2 regions of the Shinella sp. GW821-FHT10F02 genome follow, and region 2 is predicted to be linked to the other one. Evidence: predicted binding sites of a transcription regulator. Region 2 holds the regulator's gene; the other holds the start of a gene.
What was found. Region 2 encodes PhoB, which activates phosphate uptake and scavenging genes when phosphate is short. Its sites were predicted from a motif close to TGTCATNNANCTGTCAT; they were not measured.
Positions count from the first base shown of each region.

Region 1 (7,716 bases), on a different contig from region 2:
GAAGGCGATGCGGCCGCGCTGGGTGACGCCGAGGTTCGCGCCCTCGCCGATCACTTTTGCACGAAGATCGTCGGCGACGATGCGGATCGGGTCGTTGGCGCGGTCGCCGACTTCCGCGTCCGTCTCGTTCTGGCCGCGGATATAGGTGCCGATGCCGCCGAACCACATCAGGTCGACCGGCGCTTTCAGGATCGCCGTCATGATCTCGAACGGCGTCGCCTTGGCCTTGTCGATGCCGATGACGGCCATGGCTTCCGCCGTCAGCGTCACGGATTTTTCCGTGCGCGGAATGATCATCGCGCCCTTGGAGAGCACCGAGCGGTCATAGTCCTGCCAGCTGGAGCGCGGCAAAGCGAACATGCGGCGGCGCTCGGCGAAGGACGTATCGGTATCCGGATTCGGATCGATGAAGATGTCGCGGTGGTCGAAAGCGGCCACGAGCCGGATTTTTCGCGAGAGCAGCATGCCGTTGCCGAAGACGTCGCCCGACATGTCGCCGACACCGGCGACGGTGAAGGGCGTCTTCTGGATGTCGATGTTCATCTCGCGGAAGTGACGCTTGACGGTCTCCCAGGCGCCGCGGGCGGTGATGCCCATCTTCTTGTGGTCGTAGCCGGCTGAGCCGCCCGACGCGAAGGCGTCGTCGAGCCAGAAGTCGGCTTCCTGCGCGAGGCCATTGGCCGTGTCGGAGAAGGTTGCCGTGCCCTTGTCGGCGGCAACGACGAAATAGGGGTCATCACCATCGAGGCGGACCGTATCGGCCGGCGGCACGACGTCCTGGCCGACGATGTTGTCGGTGACGGAGAGCAGCGTGCGGATATAGGTCTTGTAGGCCTCGGTGCCCGCCTTGAAGATCGCGTCGCGGCTGCCGCCGGCGGGAAGCTGCTTCGGATAGAAGCCGCCCTTGGCGCCAACCGGCACGATGACCGAGTTCTTGACCTGCTGCGCCTTCACGAGGCCGAGCACTTCCGTGCGGTAGTCCTGTGCGCGGTCCGACCAGCGCAGGCCGCCGCGGGCGACCTTGCCGAAGCGCAGGTGCACGCCTTCCACCTCGGCGCCGTAGACGAAGATCTCGCGGAAGGGCCGCGGCTCCGGCAGGCCGTCCAGCGCCTTCGGATCGAGCTTGATCGCCAGCGTCTTGCGCGGCTTGCCGTCGGAGTCACGCTGGAAATAGTTGGTGCGCAGCGTTGCCTGGATGGCGTTGACGTAGCGGCGCAGAATCCGGTCCTCGTCGAGGCTCGGCACGTTGGCGAGCGCCTCTTCGATCGCCGTGGCGGTCTCGCCGGTCTTCTTCTCGCGCTGGCGATCCGAAAATTTCGGGTCGAGGCGGGTCTTGAACAGGCGGAAGAGGTTGGCGGCGATCGGCGGGTACTTGTTCAGCGTATCGGCGATATAGCCCTGCGAATAGGGAATGCCGGTCTGGCGCAGGTAGCGCGAATAGGTGCGCAGCGCCATGATTTCGCGGGCGGAAATGCCGGCGGTCAGGATGAGGCGGTTCAGCGCGTCGTCGTCCACCTCGCCATGCCAGGCGGCCAGAAACGCTTCCTCCAGCATCGGGCTCAGCTTGTCGAGATTGATCTCGATGCCGTCGCGGTGCTTGAGCTCCATGTCGTGCAGGATGACCCGGCGCTGTTCACCGTCGAAACCGGCGACCGTGAGGTCGTGCGTCTGTTCGCTGACGACGTTGAAACCGAGGTTTTCCAGCAGCGGTACGCGGCGCGACAGCGAAACGGGTTCGCCGGCATGGAAAATCTTCAGCTCGACCGTGCTAAGGTCGGTGTTCCAGGCCTTGCGGTAGAAGGAAATGCGGATCGGGTTGTCCGGCGTCGCCGTCGAAATGAGGGCGAGGTCGGCATGGGCCTCGGCGGGCGTGAAGTCCTCCTGGTAGCCGCGGTCGGTGACGAGGCGCAGGCCATCGCCGCCGGAGAGGGTTTCGAAGCGGTCCGTCCAGCGTGTGGCGATCTCGCGCACGGCCTGTTCCAGCTTCGGCTGCGGAATGCGCGGCGTCTTGCCGCCGGAGCGGCCGATGATGAAGTGCACGCGGGCAAGCCCACCCTCCGGGAAAGCCGGGTAATAGGCGGAGACGCGGCCATCGTAAGCCGACTTCAGATAGTTGCCGATCTTTTCGCGCACGTCGGAATCATATTGTTCGCGCGGCACGTAGACGATGACGGAGACGAAGCGGTCGAAACGGTCGATGCGCGGCAGCACGCGGATGCGCGGCCGGTCGGACAATTCGTTGATCTGCTCGCAGAAGGTGGCGAGAAGGCCGGTGTCGATCTGGAAGAGATCGTCGCGCGGGTAGGATTCCAGCGTGTTGATCAGCATCTTGCCGGAATGGCTCTTCGGGTCGTAGCCGAAATGCTCGACGACATCAGCCACCTTGGAGCGCAGCAGCGGGATCTGGCCGGCGGCATGCGTATAGGCGGTGGAGGTGAAGAGGCCGACGATGCGCAGTTCGCCGATCACCTTGCCCTTCTCGTTGAACCGCTTCAGGCCGATATAATCCATATAGGCGCGGCGGTGCACGAGGGATTTCACATTGGCCTTGGTGACGATCAGGAAGTCCGGACCTTCGAGGAATTCGAGGATTTCCGGCGTCGTCGTCACGGCGTCCTTGCCAAGGCGCAGCACGCGCACGTCGGGATCGGACAGGATGCCGAGGCCTTCGCCGCCGCGCTCCACGGTCGCTTGCTCGCCCTTGCCGGAATAGCTGTATTCCCGCATGCCGAGGAAGGTGAAGTTGTTGCCGCGCAGCCAGGTCATGAAGGCGAGCGCTTCATCCTTGTCGGCCTTGGCCTTGGCGTAGCGCTCCATGTCGGCCATGGCGCTGTCGAGCTTTTCCACCATGGCGGGCCAGTCGTCGACGGCCTGGTGAACCTGGTTCAGCACGGTGTTCACCCGCTCGACGAGCGAGGCGGCTTCGCCCGGTGCCAGTTCCGACAGGTGGATCTCGATATGGCTGACCCGGTGCGACGGGTCGCTTTCCTCATCCGGCGAGAAGAGTTTCGGTGTTTCGCCGGGGTTCACGACGAGGATCGGGTGGACCGCAAGATGGATGTCGCGGTGCGTGCTCGTCACTTCGCCCATCACCGAATCGTAGAGGAACGGCTGGTTGCGGTCGGTGACCGAGAGCACGGAGACGGGCTCGCCCTCCGGGCGAACCTCCGGCAGCGTGGTGACAGTAACGCGCGGCGTGGCACCGTCCCAGGCCTCGATTTCGGCCATGGCATGGGCGGCGGCAACCGCCAGCATCGGGCCGGTATAGAGCTCGATGTCGTCCTTGCTGGCACGCCCGAACAGGATGTCGGGGTTCAGTGTCTTTGCGCCGAGGGCGGCAGCAGCAGCCTTTGCGGCTTCGATGTGTTTTTCTCGTTTCACGTTGGTCCGGGCACCCATGGAATTCTCCCTCGAATCCGATGGCCGGACGTTAGCAGAAGAAAAAATACCTGCGACGAAATTTGTGGAATCGTGAGAAAATTCAATCGATTTTGTCCGGAATAGGTCAGTTACACTGTCGTTTCGCCCAGGAATTCCTGTTTTTTTGACGAAAAGACGTCACAAACCGGTCATGCGGGGCGATCGGCGGTGTCACGCAAGGGGCGAACGGCAGGGCAGGCGTTGACAGGCTTGGACCCCCTTGTCATCACTCGACGGGACGAAAGGGAGCCGGCTTATGAACGAGAGCGACAAGGGCACGGTCATCGTGATTTCGAGCCATGTGGTGCGCGGCACGGTCGGCAACCGCGCCGCCGTCTTCGCGCTCGAGACGCTCGGGCACCCGGTCTGGGCGCTGCCGACGGTCATCCTGCCCTGGCATCCGGGACACGGAAAATCGACCCGCGTGGCGATCTCGGCGGAAGATTTCGACGCGATGATCTCCGACCTTCTGCGCGCGCCCTGGCGCGGCGAGGTGAAGGCGGTGTTGTCGGGTTACCTCGGCAGTGCTGCGCAGGTGGCTTCCGTGGCGCGCCTCGTTTCGGGGCTCAAGGCGGAAAATCCGGACCTTCTCTATATGTGCGATCCGGTCTGCGGCGATGAGAGCGGCCTCTATATCGCGGAAGAAACGGCGGTGGCGATCCGCGACCGGCTGATCCCGCTCGCCTCGATCGCCACGCCCAACCGGTTCGAGCTGGCCTGGCTTTCCGGCGCGCCGCTTGAAACCAATGCGGCGGTGATGGAGGCGGCTTTGTCGCTCGGGCCGTCGCGCATGCTCGTCACCTCTTCGCTGCCGCTGATGGCGGGCAGCACGGGCAATCTGTATCTCTCCGGGCGCAGTGCGCTTCTGGCGGAACACCGCCTCGTGCCCAATCCGCCGAACGGCACCGGCGACCTGCTTTCGGCGATCTTCCTCTCCCGGCTGATGGAAGGCCTGGCGGAAGAACGGGCGCTGATGATGGCGACGGCCAGCGTTTTCGAGATCGTCGCGCGCACCGCCAAGCGCGGTGCCGACGAGCTGACGCTGGAACAGGATGCCGGCAGCATTTCCACGCCCATGGCCATGGTGCACATGCGCCGCCTCCTGCATCCGGCGCAGACCAAACGGCCCTGAATCGTCTTGCGCCATCCCGTGCGGAGTGGTTTATGCACATCCGGATGGGGCCTCATCCGGCAGATCGTTTGCACGGGGGTATTTTGACACCATGAACAGCTTTCCCGACCGTCTTCTGAATGGCTACCGCAATTTCATGTCCGGCCGTTATGCCGAACAGTCGGCGCGCTACCGGGCGCTGGCCGAGACCGGCCAGAAGCCGAAGACGCTGGTGATTGCCTGTTGTGACTCCCGGGCAGCACCCGAGACGATCTTCGATAGCGGACCGGGCGAACTCTTCGTGATCCGCAACGTCGCCAACCTCGTGCCGCCCTATGAGCCGGACGGGCAGTACCACTCGACGTCGGCGGCGCTTGAATTCGCCGTGCAGTCGCTGAAGGTCAGCGACATCGTGGTGATGGGCCATGGCCGCTGCGGCGGCATTTCGGCAGCGCTTGCGCTCGATGCCGAGCCGCTCTCGCCCGGCGACTTCATCGGCAAGTGGATGGGCATGCTGAGGCCCGTCGCCGAACAGATCCAAGGCGCCGAACTCCTGACGCAAGCGGAACGCCAGCGCGCGCTCGAGCGCGTCTCGATCCGCAACTCGCTCGCCAATCTCAGAACCTTCCCCTGCGTGCGCATCCTGGAAGAAAAGGGCCGCCTCCAGCTGCACGGCTCGTGGTTCGACATTTCGACCGGCGAACTCTGGATCATGGACGCCAAGACCGGCGATTTCGTGCGCCCCGGCACGTAAAGAAAAACCCGGCCTGGTTTCCCGCCGGGTTCTAACTTGCCGATAGCTTCACCTCATTCTCCAACGTCATCCTCGGGCTTGACCCGAGGATCCACGCGGCACCCGCGGCTGGACGGTCGGGTCAAGCCCGACCATGACAAAAGAGAGGGAACCGGCGATTATTCGCCGTCGATTTCCGCGCCGATGATGGCGATTGCGCGCTGGTACACGCTGGCCGCGTTCCAGCCCTGCAGGGCGCCGAAATTGCCCTGGCCCGGCTGGTAGCCGCCGCCGGCGCTCCAGCCATGGCCGCGCAGGAAGTTTGCGGTGGAAGCGAGCGCGTCGGCCTTCGAGCCGACGAGGTCGATGCGGCCGTTGCCGTCGCCGTCGACGGCGTATTTCAGCACGTTCGCCGGCAGGAACTGCGTCTGGCCGATTTCGCCATGCGCAGCACCGCGTGCGGACGTCGAGAGAATGCCCTTCTGGACGAGCTGCATCGTGGCGTTGAGCTGATTGGTGAAATATTCCGAACGACGGCAGTCATAGGCGAGCGTCGCCACGGCCGAGATCGTGTGTTCCTTGCCGAGGAAGCCGCCGAAGCCGGTTTCCATGCCCCAGATGGCCAAGAGCGGGCCGGCCGGCACACCGTAGCGGCCCTCGATGCGCTCGAACAGCGCCGCGTTCTGCTTCTTCAGGCCCTTGCCGCGGCGGATGATCGCCTGGCCGCCACGCTTCTGCATGAACTGTTCGAGGGAGAGTTTGAAACTCTTCTGGCCGCGGTCGGCGCGGATCGTCGCGCGGGCATAGCTGACATTGGCGAATGCCTTGTCCAGCGTGGCGCGGTTGATGCCGCGGCCGGCGGCCTCGTCCTTGTATGCCTCTACCCAGGCCGGAAAACCGCCTGCATCGTTGCCGCACTTGGCAGCTTCAGCCGCCGCCGGCACCGCTGCCGTGGCGATCATTGCGGCCAGCACCTTGGCCACGCTCCGTGTCATGCCCATGAAAAACCCCGTGATCTAAGTCAAATTCCGCTGCGGGAGCATGCCATGCCCCGCCGTTCCTGTCATCGCACCTTGCCGTGAAGCCGTTCCGGCCTGTCCGCCGGCATGGTTCAAAGCAAAGTCCCGATCGTTCTCAAACGGAACAACCGGGACTTTTATTTAAAATTGGTTACCGGAACGTTGCCACATTTGCCAGAAACGCGGAAACACTCCAATTTTACCGTCCGCTCCCGTGATCAGGCAGCCTGCTTCTTCGCCTTGATCAGGCCGCGGGCGACGAGCAGTTCCGCGATCTGGATGGCGTTGAGCGCGGCGCCCTTGCGCAGGTTGTCAGAAACGACCCAGATGTTGAGGCCGTTTTCGACGGTCGCGTCCTCGCGGATGCGCGAGATGTAGGTGGCGTCTTCACCGGCCGATTCGTACGGGGTGATGTAGCCGCCGTTCTCGTGCTTGTCGATGACCTGGCAACCCGGCGCCTCGCGCAGGATCTCGCGGGCCTCGTCCGCCGTGATCTCGTTTTCGAACTCGATGTTGACCGATTCGGAATGGCCGATGAAGACGGGCACGCGCACGGCCGTGCAGGTCACCTTGATCTTCGGGTCGAGGATCTTCTTGGTCTCGGCCAGAACCTTCCACTCTTCCTTCGTGTAGCCGTCTTCCATGAACGAATCGATGTGCGGAATGACGTTGAAGGCGATGCGCTTGGTGAACTTCTTTGATTCGACCGGATCGGCGACGAAGACGGCGCGGGTCTGCTGGAAGAGCTCGTCCATGCCTTCCTTGCCGGCGCCCGAGACGGACTGGTAGGTCGAGACGACGACGCGCTTGATCGTGGCGCGGTCATGCAGCGGCTTCAGCGCGACGACGAGCTGGGCGGTCGAGCAATTGGGGTTCGCGATGATGTTCTTGCGGGTGAACATCGTGATCGCGTCGGGGTTCACTTCCGGAACGACGAGCGGAACGTCGGCGTCGTAGCGCCAGGCCGAGGAATTGTCGATGACGACGCAGCCCTTGGCGCCGATCTTCGGCGAATACTTCTGGGACACCGTGCCGCCAGCCGACATCAGGCAAATATCCGTGTCGGAGAAGTCGTAGTTTTCCAGGTTCTGGACCTTCAGCGTCTTGTCGCCGAAGGAGACTTCGGTGCCGAGCGAACGGCTGGAAGCAAGGGCGACGACTTCGTCGGCCGGGAAGCCGCGCTCGGCCAGGATGTTCAGCATTTCACGGCCGACATTGCCGGTCGCGCCGGCGATTGCGATCTTGAAACCCATACTCATGCTCTCTTTCTCTGTCTCTCCGCGGGTTCTGGAGGGAAACCCGCCGGCCTCGACGCGGGTTTCGGTCCCCGGCCATACCGGGGAGAGAGCGGTGGGCCAGAGACGTCAGACGGTTTTCGTCGTCGTTTTGGCCGTTGTTTTGGAAATGGATGCGCAATGGCGAACCCGTCCGGC
Region 1 is NZ_JBXASL010000005.1:102,074-109,789, forward strand. Features, by position in the region: gene AC1RWL_RS16675 (NAD-glutamate dehydrogenase) at 1-3,399, opposite strand, end outside; gene pdxY (pyridoxal kinase PdxY) at 3,677-4,552, shown strand; gene AC1RWL_RS16685 (carbonic anhydrase) at 4,644-5,285, shown strand; gene AC1RWL_RS16690 (lytic murein transglycosylase) at 5,444-6,265, opposite strand; gene AC1RWL_RS16695 (aspartate-semialdehyde dehydrogenase) at 6,502-7,536, opposite strand.
Region 1: AC1RWL_RS16675 (NAD-glutamate dehydrogenase) is a predicted target of PhoB. The motif match lies at 3,557-3,573, and genes of this name have one in related genera.

Region 2 (7,716 bases):
GCGGCACAATGCCCTGGTAGCGCTGGGTATGCGCGCCCTGATCGATGGTGAAGGCGAGGATGCCCTTGCCGAGCAGTTCGTGCGGCTCGGTCCGGCCCTCGGCAATCGCCGCATCGAGCGCTTCCTGGTCGAAGCGGGCATAGGCGCGCACATTCTCCGGCGCGGAGAAATCGGCGACCAGCAGATCGACGGGGCCGTCGCCCTTGGTCTGGACGATCAGCTTGCCTTCGAACTTCAGCGAGGTGCCGAGCAGCACGGTCAGCGCAATCGCCTCGGCAAGCAGCCGCGCGACGGGGGCCGGATAGTTGTGACGGCCCAGAATGCCGTCGAGCATGGGGCCGAGCTGGACCGCGCGGCCGCGCACGTCGAGGCCCTCCACCTGGAACGGCACGACATGATCGTCGCCAGCATAACCGGGCTCTCCGAGTTTCAGGGCATTCTCAGCCATCATCATCCTGCTCCTTGCACGCCGGGAAGCCGCCGGGCCAGAGGCCCCGCTTCGGTCAGACCGGCGTTCTACCGTGATTTCGCGCTCCTGCCGCCCGATAATTCCATAGAGAGCGGGCATGCGCCAGAGAGAGCGCCTTACAGCGCTCCGTGATGGCCCCTAGATCGTGCCGCGCGCGGTATTTTTCAAGATGGCGTCAGACGGCGCCAAGGCACCAGGCAAGGATCGATTTCTGCGCATGAAGACGGTTTTCCGCCTCGTCGAAGACCACCGACTGCGGGCCGTCGATCACCTCGTCGGTGACCTCCTCGCCGCGATGCGCCGGCAGGCAGTGCATGAAGAGGGCGTTCTCGTTTGCCCGCGCCATAAGCTGCTTGTTCACCTGGTAGGGCTGGAAGATGTTGTGGCCGCGGGCGCGGTGTTCCTGATTCATCGAGACCCAGGTGTCGGTGACGATGAGGTCGACGCCCTCGACGATGGCGTCCGGATCATGGCCGAGCAGGATGTTGCCGCCATTGTCGCGTGCCCAGTTCAGGATCTTGTCGTCCGGCTCGGAGCCCATCGGCACGGCCATCTTCATCGTATAGCCGAAGCGGGCCGAACCCTCGACGAAGGAATGCAGCACGTTGTTGCCGTCGCCTGTCCAGGCGAAGGTCTTGCCCTTCGTCGAGCCGCGATGCTCCTCGAAGGTCATGATGTCGGCCATGATCTGGCAGGGATGCGTCAGGTCCGTCAGCGCATTGATGACCGGCACGGTGGCGTGTTCGGCAAGCTCCAGCAGGCGGGCATGGTCGGTGGTGCGGATCATGATGGCATCGACGTAGCGCGATAGAACCTTGGCCGTATCACCGATCGTCTCGGCGCGGCCGAGCTGCATTTCCGTGCCCGACAGGAACAGCGTCTCGCCGCCGAGCTGGCGCATGCCGACGTCGAAGGAGACGCGGGTTCGGGTCGAGGGCTTCTCGAAGATCATGGCGAGCATCTTGCCGGCGAGCGGCTTTGCCTCCGTGCCGGCCTTGCTGGCGGCCTTGCGCGTGTGCGCATCGTCCATGATGACGCGGAGATCGCTTTCCGAAACGGCGGAAAGGTCGAGAAAATGCTTGGCCATGATGTGTCCTGTCTGTCCGGTCCTTTGATGCTGCCGCGACCTTTGCGCGTCACGAGTGACGCGCGGCGCGGCAGTGCTCAGGCCGCCTTGGCGGCGCTGAGCTTTTCGGCAGCCCGCTCGATGCGCGCAAGCCCCTCGCGCGCCTCCTCGGTGGTCACCGTCAGCGGCGGCAACAGCCGCAGCACATTGTCGCCCGCCGGCACGGCGAGCAGCTTTTCCGCACGCACGGCCTTGAGCAGTTCGGCGGTCGGTATCCTTGCCTTGATGCCGAGCATCAGGCCCTCGCCGCGGATATCCTCGATGATCTCGGGGAAGCGATCCTTCAATGCCGCGAGACCCTGGCGGAAGACGAGCGCCACGTCGCGCACATGATCGAGGAAGCCCTCTTCCAGCACGACGTCGAGCACCGCATTGCCGACCGCCATGGCGAGCGGGTTGCCGCCATAGGTCGAGCCATGTGTGCCGGCGACCATGCCGGCAGCCGCTTCGTTCGTGGCAAGGCAGGCGCCGAGCGGGAAACCGCCGCCGATGCCCTTGGCGACCGCCATGATATCCGGCGTGACGCCCGACCATTCATGGGCGAACAGGCGCCCGGTGCGGCCGACGCCGGACTGTACCTCGTCGAGAACCAGCAGCAGGCCGTATTCGTCGCAGAGCTGGCGCAGCTCCTGCATGAATTCCTTCGGCACCGGGCGGATGCCGCCCTCGCCCTGCACCGGCTCGATCAGGATCGCGGCCGTCTCTTCGGTGATCGCATCCTTGACGGCGGTGATGTCGCCGAAGGGGACCTGGAGGAAGCCGGGGGCCTTGGGGCCGAACCCTTCGAGGTACTTTTCCTGGCCGCCGGCGGCGATCGTCGCGAGCGTGCGGCCGTGGAAGGCGCCTTCGAAGGTGATGATGTGGAACTTGCCGGGATGGCCCTTGGCGAAATGATAGCGGCGCGCGGTCTTGATCGCGCATTCCAGCGCTTCGGCGCCCGAATTGGTGAAGAACACCTTGTCGGCGAAGGTCGCCTCCGTCAGGCGGCGGCCGAGGCTTTCCTGGCCCGGAACCTCATAGAGGTTCGACAGGTGCCAGACCTTGTCGGCCTGGTCCTTCAGCGCGGCGACGAGATGCGGATGCGCATGGCCCAGCGAATTGACGGCGACGCCGGCGGCGAAGTCGAGATATCGCTCGCCATCCTCGGCGATCAGCCAGACGCCCTCCCCGCGCGTGAACCGGAGCGGTGCACGCATATAGGTTTCATAGAGCGGCGCGGCATCGGCCATGGCGCGGATCCTCCGAAAAAGAGATGCGGAAAAACGTGAACGCGGCTTGACTTTTCCAGGCTCCAGAAAAATCAAAAGCCGCCTTTCGGCGGCATGCGGCACTATCGGCATTTCAGGCCGGGATGTCAACAAATCGCACCCCGAAATAGTGCTGAACCTCCCGCAAGGTGAGGATTCACGCCACGCGCGGAAGGTGTCGCTATCGAGTCACACCCGGCCAGCAAGTTGGGGAAAACTCGGAAATCGATTCGCCCGGATTCCTGCGACTCTTGTCACAGAGTCCCCCAAACTCTAGGTTAAAGACCAATTACTAGACTGCATGCGGCGGAACTAGTCACCAAAAGAGTTAGGGCGTTCAAATTCCGGACCCGTCCGGAACGCGATGAGGGATTCCCGCATTGCGAGCGCCGAGCGGAGACGAGAGATGAACTGGACAGACGAGCGGGTCGAGAAACTCAAGAAGCTCTGGAGCGAGGGCCTGAGCGCGAGCCAGATCGCGGCACAGCTCGGCGGCGTCAGCCGCAACGCGGTTATCGGCAAGGTGCACCGGCTTAACCTGCCGGGCCGCGCCAAGGCCGGCGGCACGCAGAGCGCGTCGCGCCCCAAGCGCCCGGTGCCGGCAGCCCCGCGCCCCGCGACGACCTTCCAGGCCCGCGCCGTGACGGCCCGTTCCGTGGTGCGCCCGGCCGGCAACACCATCACCAAGGAAGAGGTCGAGACGGATTTCGAGACGCAGCGCGAGCAGCTTCCGGTTCCGTCCAACGGCAACAACGTGGTCGTGCCCATGTCGCGCCGGCTCGAGCTGACCCAGCTCACCGAGCGCACCTGCAAATGGCCGATCGGCGACCCGCTGAACGACGACTTCCACTTCTGCGGCAACGAGTCCCCGGACAACTCGCCCTACTGCACCTACCACCAGCGCCTCGCCTACCAGCCCTCGGCCGAGCGCCGCCGGATGCGGTGATCTTTTCCACGACGGCACATGCGATGCGGACCCGAAAGGGTCCGTTTTCGTTTGTGATGTAGGGCCGGACCATACTCCAAAACGCAAACAGGCCCCGAAGGGCCCATTTTCGTCCTTGGGAGGAAAGGGGTCGCTCAGGCTTCCAGCGAATAGCCTGCGCCGCGCACCGTGCGGATGACGTCCTGCATGTTGGCGAAGTTGAGCGCCTTGCGCAGGCGGCCGACATGCACGTCGACCGTGCGTTCGTCGACATAGATGTCGTGGCCCCAGACGCCATCGAGAAGCTGCGAGCGCGAGAAGACGCGGCCGGGCGAGGTCATCAGGAATTCCAGCAGGCGGAATTCCGTCGGGCCGAGGCGGACTTCGCGGGTGCGGCGGTGCACGCGATGCGTCTCGCGGTCGAGCTCGATATCGCCGCAGCGCAGCACCGTCGAGACGACTTCCGGCCGGGCGCGGCGCAGCATGGCGCGCACGCGGGCGACGAGTTCGGGCGTCGAGAACGGCTTGACGACATAGTCGTCGGCGCCGGTGGCGAGCCCGCGCACGCGCTCGCTCTCTTCGCCGCGTGCCGTCAGCATGATGATCGGCAGGCGTTCGGTCTCCGGCCGCTGGCGCAGCCGCCGGCACAGTTCGATGCCCGAAACGCCCGGCAGCATCCAGTCGAGGATGAGGAGGTCCGGCATGCGCTCCTGCAAGCGCACTTCGGCCTCGTCACCGGAGAGGATCGTATCGACCTCGAAACCTTCGGCTTCGAGGTTGTAGCGCAGGAGGACGCTCAACGCCTCCTCGTCTTCCACGACGGCGATTCTGGGCACCATGGAGGCAAAACTCCTTACTCGGAGGCTTCAGTGACGTCGGCAGTGACCACTGACGTCGAGGTGTCGTCCTTCGGGCGTTCGCCTTCGGGCTGCGAGCCGGTCGCCATGTAGTAGATGGTTTCCGCGATGTTGGTCGCATGGTCGCCGATGCGCTCGATGTTCTTGGCGCAGAACAGGAGATGGGTGCAGGGCGTGATGTTGCGCGGATCTTCCATCATGTAGGTGAGGAGTTCGCGGAACAGCGAGGTGTAGATCGCGTCGATCTCGTCGTCGCGCTCGCGGATGGCCTTGGCCTTCTCCACCGAGCGGGTGGCGTAGACGTCGAGCACTTCCTTGAGCTGGATCAGCGTCAGTTCGGCGAGGTGCTCCAGGCCGCGGGTAAGCTTGCGGGGCATACCCGAGCTCTGCACGGCGATGACGCGCTTGGCAGTGTTCTTGCCGAGGTCGCCGACGCGCTCCAGTTCGGCCGCGATACGGATCGCGCCCATGATTTCGCGCAGGTCCGCAGCCACCGGCTGGCGCTTGGCGATCGTGACGATCGCCTTCTCGTTGATCTGGCGCTCGGCGGTGTCGAGGATGACGTCTTCCGAGATCACCTTCTGCGCCAGCGCACCATCGGTGGTGACGAGCGCACGGACAGAGTCCGCCACCATCTGCTCGGCCGTGCCACCCATTTCGGAGATGCGGCGGGAGAGGTACTTCAGTTCTTCGTCATAAATCGAGACAATATGGGTCGATGACATGGTTGTGTCCTTAATGCGCTCGGATTTTCAGGGGGTTCGGCGACGATGGCGTCAGCCGAAGCGGCCCATGATGTAGTCCTGCGTGCGCTGGTCATCCGGGTTGGTGAACATCTTGTCGGTGTCGTTCTCCTCGACGAGGTTGCCGAGGTGGAACATGGCGGTGCGCTGCGAAACGCGGGCCGCCTGCTGCATCGAGTGCGTCACGATGACGATCGTGAAGTTGGCGCGCAGCTCGTGGATCAGTTCCTCGACCTTTGCGGTCGCGATCGGGTCGAGCGCCGAGCAGGGTTCGTCCATCAGGATGACTTCCGGGCTGACGGCGACAGCGCGGGCGATGCACAGGCGCTGCTGCTGACCGCCGGAGAGGCCGGTTCCGCCTTCGAGCAGGCGGTCCTTCACCTCGTTCCACAGGCCGGCCTTCTGCAGGCTGGACTCGACGATGGCGTCCATGTCGGCCTTCGCCTTGGCGAGGCCGTGGATGCGCGGGCCGTAGGCGACGTTCTCGTAGATCGACTTCGGGAACGGGTTCGGCTTCTGGAAGACCATGCCGACGCGGGCGCGCAGTTCGACGACGTCGATGTTCGGATCGTAGATATCGTCTGTGTCGAGCGTGATGCGGCCGGTAACGCGGCAGCCTTCGATAGTGTCGTTCATGCGGTTCAGTGTGCGCAGGAACGTCGACTTGCCGCAGCCCGACGGGCCGATGAGCGCCGTCACGGTGTTCTGGCGGACATTGAGGTTCACGTCATAGAGGGCGCGCTTGTCGCCGTAATAGACCGAAACGTCCTTGCCGATCATCTTGTAGGAAATGTCGTTCATTTTCTTGTCCAGCGCTTTCTCGACTGCTGCTTCTGACATCATGTTCATCTGTTTGGTCCTTCTACCAACGCCGCTCGAAGCGGCGGCGCAACAGGATGGCGCCAACATTCATGAGGATGAGGAAGACGAGGAGGAGGATGATAGCACCCGATGTGCGCTCCACGAAGGCGCGCTCCGCCTCATTCGCCCACATGTAGATCTGCACCGGCAGCGCCGTTGCGGGTTCGAGCGGCGTCGACGGGATATCGGCGACGAAGGCAACCATGCCGATGAGCAGCAGCGGCGCGGTTTCGCCAAGCGCGTGGGCGAGACCGATGATGGTGCCGGTCAGGATGCCGGGCATGGCAAGCGGCAGGACGTGGTGGAACACGGTCTGCATCTTCGAGGCGCCGAGGCCGAGCGCTGCCGAGCGGATGGACGGCGGCACGGCCTTCAGTGCCGAACGGGTCGCGATGATGATCGTCGGCAGCGTCATGAGGGTCAGCACCAGGCCACCGACGAGGGAGGCCGAGCGCGGGAAGCCCGCAAAGTTGACGAAGACGGCGAGACCGAGCAGACCGTAGACGATCGACGGCACGGCGGCGAGGTTGTTGATGTTGACTTCGATGAGGTCGGTGAAGCGGTTCTTCGGTGCGAACTCTTCGAGATAGATCGAGGCCGCAACGCCGATGGGCAGCGCCAGCACCAGCACGATCAGCATCATGTAGAGCGAGCCGACGGCAGCGACGGCGACGCCGGCGGCCTCCGGACGGCTCGATGCGCCGTTGAGGAAGATACCGGTGTTGAAGTGCTTGGAAAGCGCGCCGCTTTCGGCAAGCTGGTTCATCCAGCCGATCTGCTTGTCGGAGATCTTGCGGTTGTTCTCGGCGACGGCCAGATCGATCTGGCCCTTGAAGGCGGAATCGAGGTCGCCGTGCGCAAGGAAGGTCACGGTCTGCGTGGTGCCGATGATCGACGGATCGGCGGTGACGAGATCGCGCAACTGGGTGCGGACGCTGTCCGAGATCATGCCGTTGACAGCGCGAAGGCCGGCACGGTCGTCTTCGCCGACACGAAGCACCTTGGCGAGCGCATTGCGGGCGACGACCGGATAGTTGGCCGATACCAGCTTCTGCGGATTGGTGGCCCGCTCGTTATCCTTGTCGATGATCTGCTCGGAGAACTCGACCGGAATGGTGATCATCGACTGCTGGAATGCGGTGTAGCCCTTGGAGACGACCGAAAACAGCAGCAGGAACAGGAAGATCAGACCGAAGGCAATCGCAGCCATGCCGTAGAGGCGGAAGCGACGTTCGGCGGCATAGCGGCCGCGCAGGCCGATATCGCGGCGTTCGGGCTTGGAGGCAGCACCTAGGGCGGCCGTAGTAGGGCTCGTGGAGACCTGGCTCATTCGTACTGCTCCCGGTATTTGCGCACGATGTAAAGGGCGTAGATGTTGAGGCAAAGCGTGATGAAGAACAGCGTGATGCCCAGCGCGAATGCCACCAGCGTCTGAGGCGAGGTGAATTCAAGGTCGCCCGTCAACTGGCTGACGATCTTGACGGTCAC
Region 2 is NZ_JBXASL010000004.1:307,646-315,361, forward strand. Features, by position in the region: gene AC1RWL_RS14625 (Hsp33 family molecular chaperone) at 1-448, opposite strand, end outside; gene argF (ornithine carbamoyltransferase) at 645-1,556, opposite strand; gene AC1RWL_RS14635 (aspartate aminotransferase family protein) at 1,634-2,824, opposite strand; gene AC1RWL_RS14640 (GcrA family cell cycle regulator) at 3,249-3,788, shown strand; gene phoB (phosphate regulon transcriptional regulator PhoB) at 3,923-4,606, opposite strand; gene phoU (phosphate signaling complex protein PhoU) at 4,621-5,349, opposite strand; gene pstB (phosphate ABC transporter ATP-binding protein PstB) at 5,401-6,216, opposite strand; gene pstA (phosphate ABC transporter permease PstA) at 6,230-7,558, opposite strand; gene pstC (phosphate ABC transporter permease subunit PstC) at 7,555-7,716, opposite strand, start outside.